One region of the Neobacillus sp. FW104-15D2 genome, then DNA from elsewhere that is predicted to be linked to it. Evidence: riboswitches for the same ligand, from Rfam matches in the RefSeq annotation. Region 1 holds a riboswitch; each other region holds the start of a gene.
What was found. A riboswitch is a leader RNA that binds a small molecule or an ion and turns the genes downstream of it on or off. The one in region 1 is predicted to bind cyclic di-AMP.
Positions count from the first base shown of each region.

Region 2: it holds a riboswitch for cyclic di-AMP, as region 1 does, so the genes downstream of both, AC3WR0_RS22815 (sporulation protein) here and AC3WR0_RS14015 (ArsB/NhaD family transporter) in region 1, are expected to answer to the same signal.
Region 3: it holds a riboswitch for cyclic di-AMP, as region 1 does, so the genes downstream of both, AC3WR0_RS23790 (APC family permease) here and AC3WR0_RS14015 (ArsB/NhaD family transporter) in region 1, are expected to answer to the same signal.

Region 1 covers NZ_JBYTCJ010000016.1:77,245-80,507, forward strand. Annotated here, with positions in the region: gene AC3WR0_RS14010 (TrkH family potassium uptake protein) at 1-196, opposite strand, end outside; gene AC3WR0_RS14015 (ArsB/NhaD family transporter) at 223-1,503, opposite strand; cyclic di-AMP (ydaO/yuaA leader) riboswitch at 1,612-1,780, opposite strand; gene AC3WR0_RS14020 (MFS transporter) at 1,991-3,263, shown strand, end outside.
Region 2 covers NZ_JBYTCJ010000039.1:1,980-5,242, forward strand. Annotated here, with positions in the region: gene AC3WR0_RS22805 (MFS transporter) at 1-353, opposite strand, end outside; gene AC3WR0_RS22810 (hypothetical protein) at 516-791, shown strand; cyclic di-AMP (ydaO/yuaA leader) riboswitch at 993-1,139, shown strand; gene AC3WR0_RS22815 (sporulation protein) at 1,326-1,691, shown strand; gene AC3WR0_RS22820 (DEAD/DEAH box helicase) at 2,107-3,263, shown strand, end outside.
Region 3 covers NZ_JBYTCJ010000044.1:24,199-27,461, reverse strand. Annotated here, with positions in the region: gene AC3WR0_RS23790 (APC family permease) at 1-1,397, opposite strand, end outside; cyclic di-AMP (ydaO/yuaA leader) riboswitch at 1,551-1,689, opposite strand; gene AC3WR0_RS23785 (GerAB/ArcD/ProY family transporter) at 1,927-3,075, opposite strand; gene AC3WR0_RS23780 (Ger(x)C family spore germination protein) at 3,098-3,263, opposite strand, start outside.

The DNA.
Region 1 (3,263 bases):
TACCAGTGTCAACTACAACTAGACCTGTTACACAGGTAGCTGAAGTAGCAGTGAAAAGGGCATTTAAAAAATGAAGCCCTTTTCCATCAACTGTCGAGACTGGAAAAGTTAAAAATAAAGTTCCTAGTAAAATGATTCCTGCGAATCCAAGAACTAATATTTTCGGCGGATCAAGATAATACTTTTTTCTCTGCATAAACATACTTCCCTATCATAATTTTTTTACAGCAAATATCTGAGATAGACATAAATCATAGAAATGAAAACTGAAACCAGCATTAATGGAAAACCAATAAAAAGAAATTTAACAAAGGAAATCTTCTGCCCTTCTTTTGCTGCAAGCCCCGCAACCACCAGGTTGGCAGAAGCTCCAATCAATGTCCCGTTCCCTCCAAGACAGGCACCGAGAGACAGACTCCACCAAAGCGGATCTAAATTGTTAATACCCAAATTCCCCATCTCTTTAATCATGGGGATCATGGTGGCCACAAAAGGGATATTATCTACGAAGGAAGAGACAATGGCACTCATCCAGAGAATTAATATGGTTGTGGATTTCAGTTCTCCTCCAGTCCAAGTCATTGCTTTTCTGGCAACCGATGCTATTAATCCCGTTTCAACAAGGCCACCGACAATCACAAACAGTCCAATAAAAAAGAAGAGGGTTGTCCATTCCACTTTTTCAAGTGCCTTTTCCAAATACTTATCACCAGTAATCAACAGAAGCAGAAATGCGCCTGCTAAAGCAATTGTAGCTGTTTCAATGCCTATTAATTGATGAAGAAAGAACCCGCCTATTGTAAGAACAATAACAAGAAGGCATTTTCTTAAAAGTGCTTTGTTTAGAATTTCTGCAAAAGGATCTTTTTCCAACAAACTGTCTATTAATTGCGGTGTTGTTTTTAATTGCTTTCTATATATGAGCGTAAGAATAAATAGAGTTACAATCATTATAATGATAATGACAGGCGTAAGGTTGTTGATAAAAGACAAGAAAGTCAGCTTTTTAACAGCACTTCCGATCATAATATTGGGAGGGTCACCAATCATAGTGGCGGTGCCGCCAATATTTGAGGCAAATATTTCCGAAATTAGATATGGCATTGGATTCACTTTAAGCTGAACAGTTATGCTTAACGTAACAGGAACAACAAGCAGAACAGTTGTCACGTTATCAAGGAATGCTGAAGCTATCGCTGTGAATATACTTAATGCCACTAGTATCCTGACAGGATTTCCTTTTACCTTTTGTGCTGACCAAACAGCAATAAATTCAAAAACACCTGTTTGAGAAGTAATCCCTACAATTACCATCATTCCGATTAATAATCCAATTGTATTAAAATCAATGTGATGCAAGGCACTTTCCTGGTCAAGTACACCGAGTGCTACCATAAGGATTGCGCCAATCATTGATATAATGGTCCTATGTATTTTTTCAGAAATAATAAATCCGTATGTAACTAGAAAAATAATAAGTGAAATACTTTCTTGTGCTCCCAACCATTTTCACTCCAGTTCTGTAATTGTATTTTTTGCTTTCTCCCCGAATGTATTCCTATAAAACAAAAAACACCTGGGTATACCTTGGGTGTTAACAGCCTTTTTAATAGCGTTTTCCTAGGCCTCTAACGGAGTTAGCTGTCGGATTCCGGACTAAAAATTCCCTCCCCTTTTGAAAAAAATGCTTAAGAGATGCATTATTCTCGAAAGGGACCCACCCCAAGTGGATTCCCACGCAATGCTGCCCCCGCTTACGAAGATTCAGCGAAATTATTATGCAAGGAAAAATATACTACTATCAATATTAACAAACAAGCTAACAGCTGTCAGGATTTTATTTTTGAATATTTAGAACCACAAAATATTATTTTTAAAATAGGCTTTTCTTCCTTTCTCAACATGTGGTATTTTTAATTCGAAATATACTACCGGTTTAAAATGATTAGGCTTTTTAAGGACAAAGAATTTGACCTCCAAGGGGAATGAAATGACAATCGAAAAAAAACAGCTTTTTTTGCAAACGGCAAGCCTGATTGCTGGCTTTATGGTTTGGGTACTGCTTTCTTCCCTAATGCCTTTTATTAAGGAAGATATCCCTCTTTCACTAACCCAACAAGCTTGGGTCATAGCGTTGCCAGTCCTGTTAGGTTCCTTGCTCAGAATACCTTTTGGTTACTTGACAAATAAATATGGAGCAAGGGTCTTATTTCTTTGGAGTTTTGTTATCCTTCTTATTCCTATTACTATAATTTATTTTGCCACATCCCTCTTTACACTGCTTATCGGCGGGGTTCTTTTAGGAGTAGGCGGGGCTCTTTTTTCAGTAGGAGTTACCTCGCTTCCTAAATACTACCCGAAAGAAAAACATGGATTAATTAATGGTATCTACGGAGCAGGAAATATAGGGACGGCTATCACAGCCTTCATAGTACCTATCCTTGCAGCCTCCCTTGGCTGGAGAAGGACTACAGCCATTTTCTTTGCTGGAATAGCTATTTTTATCCTTTTGACCTTCTTGATTGGTGATCGCAAAGAAAAAAGAGTAAGTGTACCATTTTATGATCAATTCATTGAAGTAAGAAAAAACTCAAGATTATGGTTCCTTTGTCTGTTTTATTTTATAACCTTTGGTTCCTTTGTTGCATTTACTATCTATCTTCCCTCCTTTTTAATTAATCAATTTGACTTAAACAAAATCGATGCTGGGATTAGGACAGCCGGATTTATTGCCATTGCTACTATATTTAGGCCTGTTGGTGGGTGGCTAGGTGACAAAATCAATTCATTATTTATATTAATTCCGGTTTTTGCTGGATTAACCTTCTCTGGTTTCCTTTTATCCTTTACACCTTCTTTACCTATATATTCTTTTGGATGCCTCCTTGTTGCCTTTTGCGCAGGAATTGGGAACGGAGCAATTTTTAGAATAGTGCCGGTATACTTTTCAAAACAGGCAGGTGTGGTTAATGGAATAGTAAGTGCCAGCGGCGGAATAGGCGGCTTCTTCCCTCCTTTAGTCCTTACTCTTTTCTTTAATCTAACAGGTCATTACGCTATTGGATTTATGACTTTATCTGAGTTTTCCCTTGCTAGTTTACTATTGGTTTTTTGGATGTTCTATCAGGATAAGCTAAAACTTGCTGAAAAAATTATTGATCATTCATTTGAAGGAATTCTCGTAACTGACTCAGAGGGAATAATCCAAAAGGTTAATTCGTCTTTTTCTAAAATTACTGGTTTTTCACATAAGGATGTAATAG
Region 2 (3,263 bases), on a different contig from region 1:
GCATACAGAGCTTCTCCTGCTGAAAGAAGAAAAGTGCCTGCATAGACAATCCACATGTCAGCTGCACTATTAATAAAAAGAAAAGATATGGCAATGAAAGCACGTACCAGGTCGGTAGTAATCAAAAGTCTCTTCCTGGTCCATTTTTTGGCGAATCTGCTGCTAAAAGGCCCAAATAGGAGAAAAGGGATCATTCTTAACGCCATTGTAAGCCCAACTGCTAGACCAGAGCCTGTAATTTCCAAAATAAGCGTCAATAACGCTACCTGACTGAAACGGTCACCAATTCCATTAACCACTCCAGCTAGAAATAACCTTCGGTATGATTTTTCATGCTTTATGGTTTGATACATTCTAGCCCTCCTTACATTAAATTAAGTAATTTAACGTTAATCTAATTAGATGTTAATCTAATTTATTTATCGTGTAAACAAAAATTTCAAAACTTTTTCATCCAAGACTCTGAATATTTAAAAAGGAAGAAAATATACATACATGGACAAGGAGGGGTTTGAATGGAAAACAAATTTATCTTACGGTTTTTTTATAATGAGGACAGTTCCATTTCCATACCAATTAAAGGAGAAAATGCAGAAGAAATTTCGAAAAGGATCATTGAACAAAATAAGACTTGGATTTCCTTCCCGCTACGAGATAAATACACAAAGAAATTAGGTTCCGAATTTGTCACTATTAACATAGAAAAAGTAAAATATTTTAAAGTGGAAAAACAAATCAATTCTTTATCGTCAAAATTTGACGAAGGAGATTTTGTAGAGATGAGTCAATAATAAGTAGTACATATCCGAGCCATTTTTCTAGACGAAAATGGCTTTTTTGTTTTCTTTGTCAAAATTTATAATAAAAGTGAGAGAAAGTAAGATAACCTGAGAGATTCACAGAAAAATCCCCGCAATGAACCTTTTTTGACATGTAATTGTACTATATTGGCAGTTTACATTTGTCGAACCACTGAATAAAATAGACAAGTATATAAATAATGGCTTAATCCTGATATTTTTCAGAAGCGGAGGAACCAATGTTACTTGGGGTTAATTCTGTTTTTTTCAGAAGGGGTGAATTTCTCTTTCGCCATCCTACCCGACAGCTAACTTCGCAGGCTAAGCGAGGGAGGTCCATAAGACCACCATGTTTTCGGTTTCTTTTTTAAGAAGTGGATACATGAAAGAAGGTCTTTTTATTTTGCATTTAAAATTAATATGTAGATGATAATTCCTCTAAATTGTTCGTGAATCAAAAAATAACCCTTACTATGATTCACCTGTATACAGCACAAATGAATCCAGAAGCAAAAGGTGATCAAAATGTTGGCAAATTATTTAAAACGTTTAATCGGTCAGCCAAAAATTGATATTAAACTTGATAAACCAGAGTATACTGCTGGTGGTGTTATTAATGGATCAATTGAATTCGAAGGCGGATTGATCAAAAACAAAATCAGCCGTATTGATATTGACTTGCTGGGTGAAAAGAAGTCTGTTCATGATGCATTAAACAGCATGTCTGTATTATGTTCACAGCCTTGTCATCCTCATAAAAAAGAATCTATCAGCTTTATTTTAACCATTCCTGAGGAACTGGAAAGAGAGAAAGATTACTCTCTTGAATTTAGTGTCAAACTAGATAATTCCTCTTTAATTACAAAAAGAAAAACACTAAAAGTATCCTAACCCTTTTGGCAGCATGGGCCATTTATAAGTATCCTAACCTTTTTAGCAGCATGGGCCATTTATTACACCTTATGAAACTTTTCTTGCGGATCCTATGTATATTCGTTCTATTGGTTTTGAATTAAGCCCTGACAATTAAGTCATAATGCCTTCTAATTAGATTAGCAAAACCAAATAATCAGTCGTAGGACAATTAATACCACCCATCCCCGGACCATACAGGCTGCAAATCCAACCAAATGTGAAAAAATAATAAGCAGGCCGTATACCATATCTGTCAGGTATAAGGCCTTTTTTGGATTTTACCTTCAATCTATTGTGATTTTCATTTTATATTAAAACCGCGGAATTATGTTACAATCGGGATTATTCAGTAGGAAAAAGTATAACAGCTCTAAAGGAAGGGACAAAGCTTTTGAACACTAAACTCAATCAAAAACTAATTATAGAAAAGTGCGGCTCTGTCTCCTTTAAACGTGGAGAATATTTTAACCGTACTAATAAAATCCTTTTTTCAGAATATGAATCAAATTACTGCAGGGCAATTGTCAACGGTGATGAAGATTTCCACGTGACAGTACATACTGATGAGAATGGTACCCTTCATACTTCCTGTGACTGTCCTAAGTTAGCCTCCTTTAAGAAGGACTGCCAGCACATTGCGGGAGTATTACTTGCTATTCTGGAACATCAGCGTAAAGGAACTGCCCCAACTGAAGAAAAGCAAAATAAAAAAGATTTAACAGAAGGAATAATTAACCTTTTCTCTAATCGTGCCATTAAAACAAGTGGGTATTTGCCTCATTTCGAAAAAAGAGAGGTAATTAATGCGTCTTTTATATGTAAGCCTATTTCTATAGGCAGTGAACGATATCTTTTCGGCCTGGAAATTGTTCTTGGATCTACTGTTGTAAAGGATATTCGAATGTTTTTGAATCACATCACCGAAGGCAGTCCTTACAAACATGTTGGTACATTTACATATGAACCAACTCTTCATTGTTTCGAAAAAGAAACAGATGCTGTTATTCATCAGCTTATCCAGGTGCTTCGTGACCAAAATGCTTATGGAATTACCACTCCTTTTCAAGAAAACAATCAGATGCTGCTCATACCTTCCTCCTCATGGGATCGGCTTCTCCCGTTGCTGATTAAGGCACAAAACACCAAGATGGAGTATGAGGGACAGACCTTCCAAGGAATCCCCTTAACGGATGAAATGCCTCCATTGGAATTCGAAATTACACAAAGCATCGAAAACAATTACCATTTAAGGATAAAAGGACTGCAGCGGTTGGTCATTTTTGATTCCTATCTGTCTGTTTTATTCGATGGGAAAATTAAAAAGCTTGAAAAAGAGGACTTTGAAAGGCTTTGGGAACTTGTCCAAATGCTGGCAACATCTGGAACCAATACAATCCCTATACCGAAAGAGAAGCTGCATTTTTTTCTGGAAAAAGTGGTTCTTGGATTAAAAAGATTGGGCCAGGTTCACATTTCTGAAAATATCACAAAAGAATGGGTAAGAACCCCGTTGATAGCTAAGCTTTATCTTGATCGTGTCAAAAATAA
Region 3 (3,263 bases), on a different contig from region 1:
TCATTGTTGCTTAAGCTTAGCTGTTCTCCGACGGCATTATAATGTTTTTTGATTGCGTGAAATAGCAGCACGATTAATGGAAGAAAAATCAGGACGGACCATACCTGCCCGAACTTGGTAATAAAAAAGATCATCATGACCACAAAACTGATCAAGGCCCCAACAAAGTTGGTGATTAATTTTACTATCCATCCCTGCGGTTTTTCCCGGATCCATTTTACCAGCATTCCAGTCTGAGAAAGAGTAAATGGAATAAACACTCCTACCGCATAAAGAGGAATCAATCGTTCTGTCCGGCCTTTAAATACAATGATCAAAATGATGGCCATAACAGCGAGGAAGATGATTCCATTGGAATAACCCAGCCGATCGCCTCTTATAGTAAACATCCTGGCGATATATTTATCTTTTGCCAAATTAACGGCCAGCAAAGGAAAAGCCGAATAACCAGTGTTGGCTGCCAGAACCAGGATCATAGCGGTTGTAGCCTGGATAAAGTAATACATATAATTACGGCCAAATGTCTTAGCTGTTATTTGGGAAACAACCGTTTCTTTTTCATGTGGGACAATGCCGTAATAATACGCTAAATATACGATACCTGTAAACAGTACAGCAAGAATGAATCCCATTGCTATCAAGGTTTTGGCTGCATTTTTGGGTGCCGGATCCTTAAAGTTAGGAATCGCGTTCGAAATGGCTTCTACACCTGTCAAAGCAGAACAGCCAGATGCAAAGGCTCTAAGTAATAAAAATAAAGTGATACCAGCAACAGGCGTTCCAATTGGTGAATGTGCTTCTGCTGGTACGGCTCCCGTAACAATGTGATAAATACCAACAATGATTAAAATAACAAGGGCCAGAACGAATAAATAAACGGGATAAGCTAAAACAGACGCCGATTCAGTTATCCCTCTAAGATTTAAGATGGTAATAAATATGACTAATATAATAGCAATCAAGACGTTGTATGGATGTAATGATGGAAAAGCCGAAGTAATCGCATCCGTACCAGCTGATACACTTACAGCCACGGTTAAAATATAATCAACCAACAATGAACCGCCTGCTATTAATCCGGGATTTTCACCAAGGTTCTCTTTAGAAACAACATAGGCTCCTCCGCCATGCGGATAGGCATAGATAATTTGCCGGTATGATAGGATCAAGGCTATTAATAGAAATAAAACCCCTATCGCTATAGGCAGCGAATACCAAAAGGCGATAGCACTTATCGAAACGAGGACAAGAAGAATTTGCTCGGGCCCGTAAGCCACTGACGAAAGGGCGTCAGATGAAAGAATTGCCAATGCCTTTACCTTATTTAATTTTTGTTCCCCTAATTCATGAGATTTTAGGGGTCTTCCTATCAAAAACCTCTTTAGTACATTTAACAATTAATTCCGCCCCCATAAATTTTTCTTTTGTATAATTCCCTTTTTTTAGAAATCAAATCAGAGACAAGTTTTATTATTTTTGTAATAAAAAAAGCCCTCCAGGCATAGTAAGCTGCCCAGCGGACTAAAGTTTCCTCGTCTCACCAGTTTTCACCTTCCACTCCTGTTACGCTTACGAGGTTAGCTGTCGGGTTCGGGCCATAAGAGTAGCCCTTCCTATTTAAGGATTCACCCCAAGTGGAAACCACAATCTCGGGTCCCCCGCTCCATAAGGATTAAGCGAATTAGAACTATGAAACTGATTTACATATTACTCCTGTAATTTTCATTTGTAAATGAATATGTGGAAAGGAAAAGCCCTTGCTTACAGAGCTTAATAAAAAGTACTTACAATGAGACTAAAAAAAGGAAAACTTTTAACAAAAATTCATTACTGACATGAAGACTTCTTAGAGTTTGTAAGGTTTAAGGCTAGAATAATCCAGTAACAATTCGGCTTAACTAGATGGAATGTACTTCCATACCCAGCTCATTGATTTGTAGAGCTTATTTCTGATTTCGAAGTTTGATCGCTGGTTGTTTTCTGCTTTTTCTTTCTGTTCCTAAAAAAAGCAATAACGAGCAGCATCATAGGAATGATGATTTGAAAGGGCCAATGTAAGTAGATAGGGACTATCTTCAAACCTTCCTTTATATGTTCTGCATAATTTGAAGCGATCGTAAGTGAGGCAAATAAAACAATTAAACCAATTGGAAAAGTTAACTTGCTTGTATTCTTAAATTTAAATAATTCAGTTGCTCCCAGCACGGCAGCATAAAAGTAGAGAGTTATTTTGAAAAACCCGCCAATAACCAGGTAAAGCATAAAAAATACATCCAGTCTTTCAATAAAATTCATAAGATCAATTTTTGAAATCGTGCTTAGCAAAGGGAAAGGAGAACGAATAATAAGGTCTGTCCCCAGAGCAGCAATATTGATAATGGTTGTAATGATTATATTTATTCCGCTCAGAATAATCCCTGAAAGGCACACCAATTTTGCTTTTTTTGGTTCATTTAAATTGGGAAGAATCATGGTAAAGATGATCATTTCACCAAAAGGGAAGGTAATGGTTTCGCCCAATGTTTTCTTTATTACCGGCATTATGCCATTTTCCAATATTGGTTTAAGATTTTCTAAATGCAGCAGTCCTGAAAATAGAACTAATAAAAAACCTATAATGGCCATTAAATAAACCATCATAAATAAAAGCTCTCCTACCCGGGCCAAAACTTCAAGGCCTTTATGGATGGCGTAAATGACGGTAAGAACCATCAATGCATTAAGGATAAAAAGCGGGGTATTCGTATAGATGGTTGTCGTTAATAATTCACCGATATCACGCATTACCCTAGATGCACAATAAAGAAAATAGACGATATATAAAAATCCAAGGATGCTTCCAATAAATTTTCCTGTAATTTTTTGTACATATCCAGTCAGGGGCAAATCCGGGTAATAGCTAAACAGGCGATGATAGACAAGAAAAAGCAGAAGACCTCCTGCCATCCCTAGCAGGACAGCTATCCACGCATCCTGCTTCAAGCCAGAAGCAATACCTACAACAATAGAACTGCCCATCTCAAACAAAAATACAAGGACAAACAATTGGAACGAATTGATCTTAATGGTGTCCATCCATGCTCCCCCTTCTGTAGGGTTATTGTTTCATATCCACCGAAAACGGATTGGTCCGAATCCCACCCCGGCGGAGATAGGAATCTACTTTAACTGTCACTTTTAATTCGGCAAACTGATTATCCCAATCTTTACTAATCCTTTTCCATAGCTTCGGGTCAGTACGGTGAACGGCATCTCCGAAACCA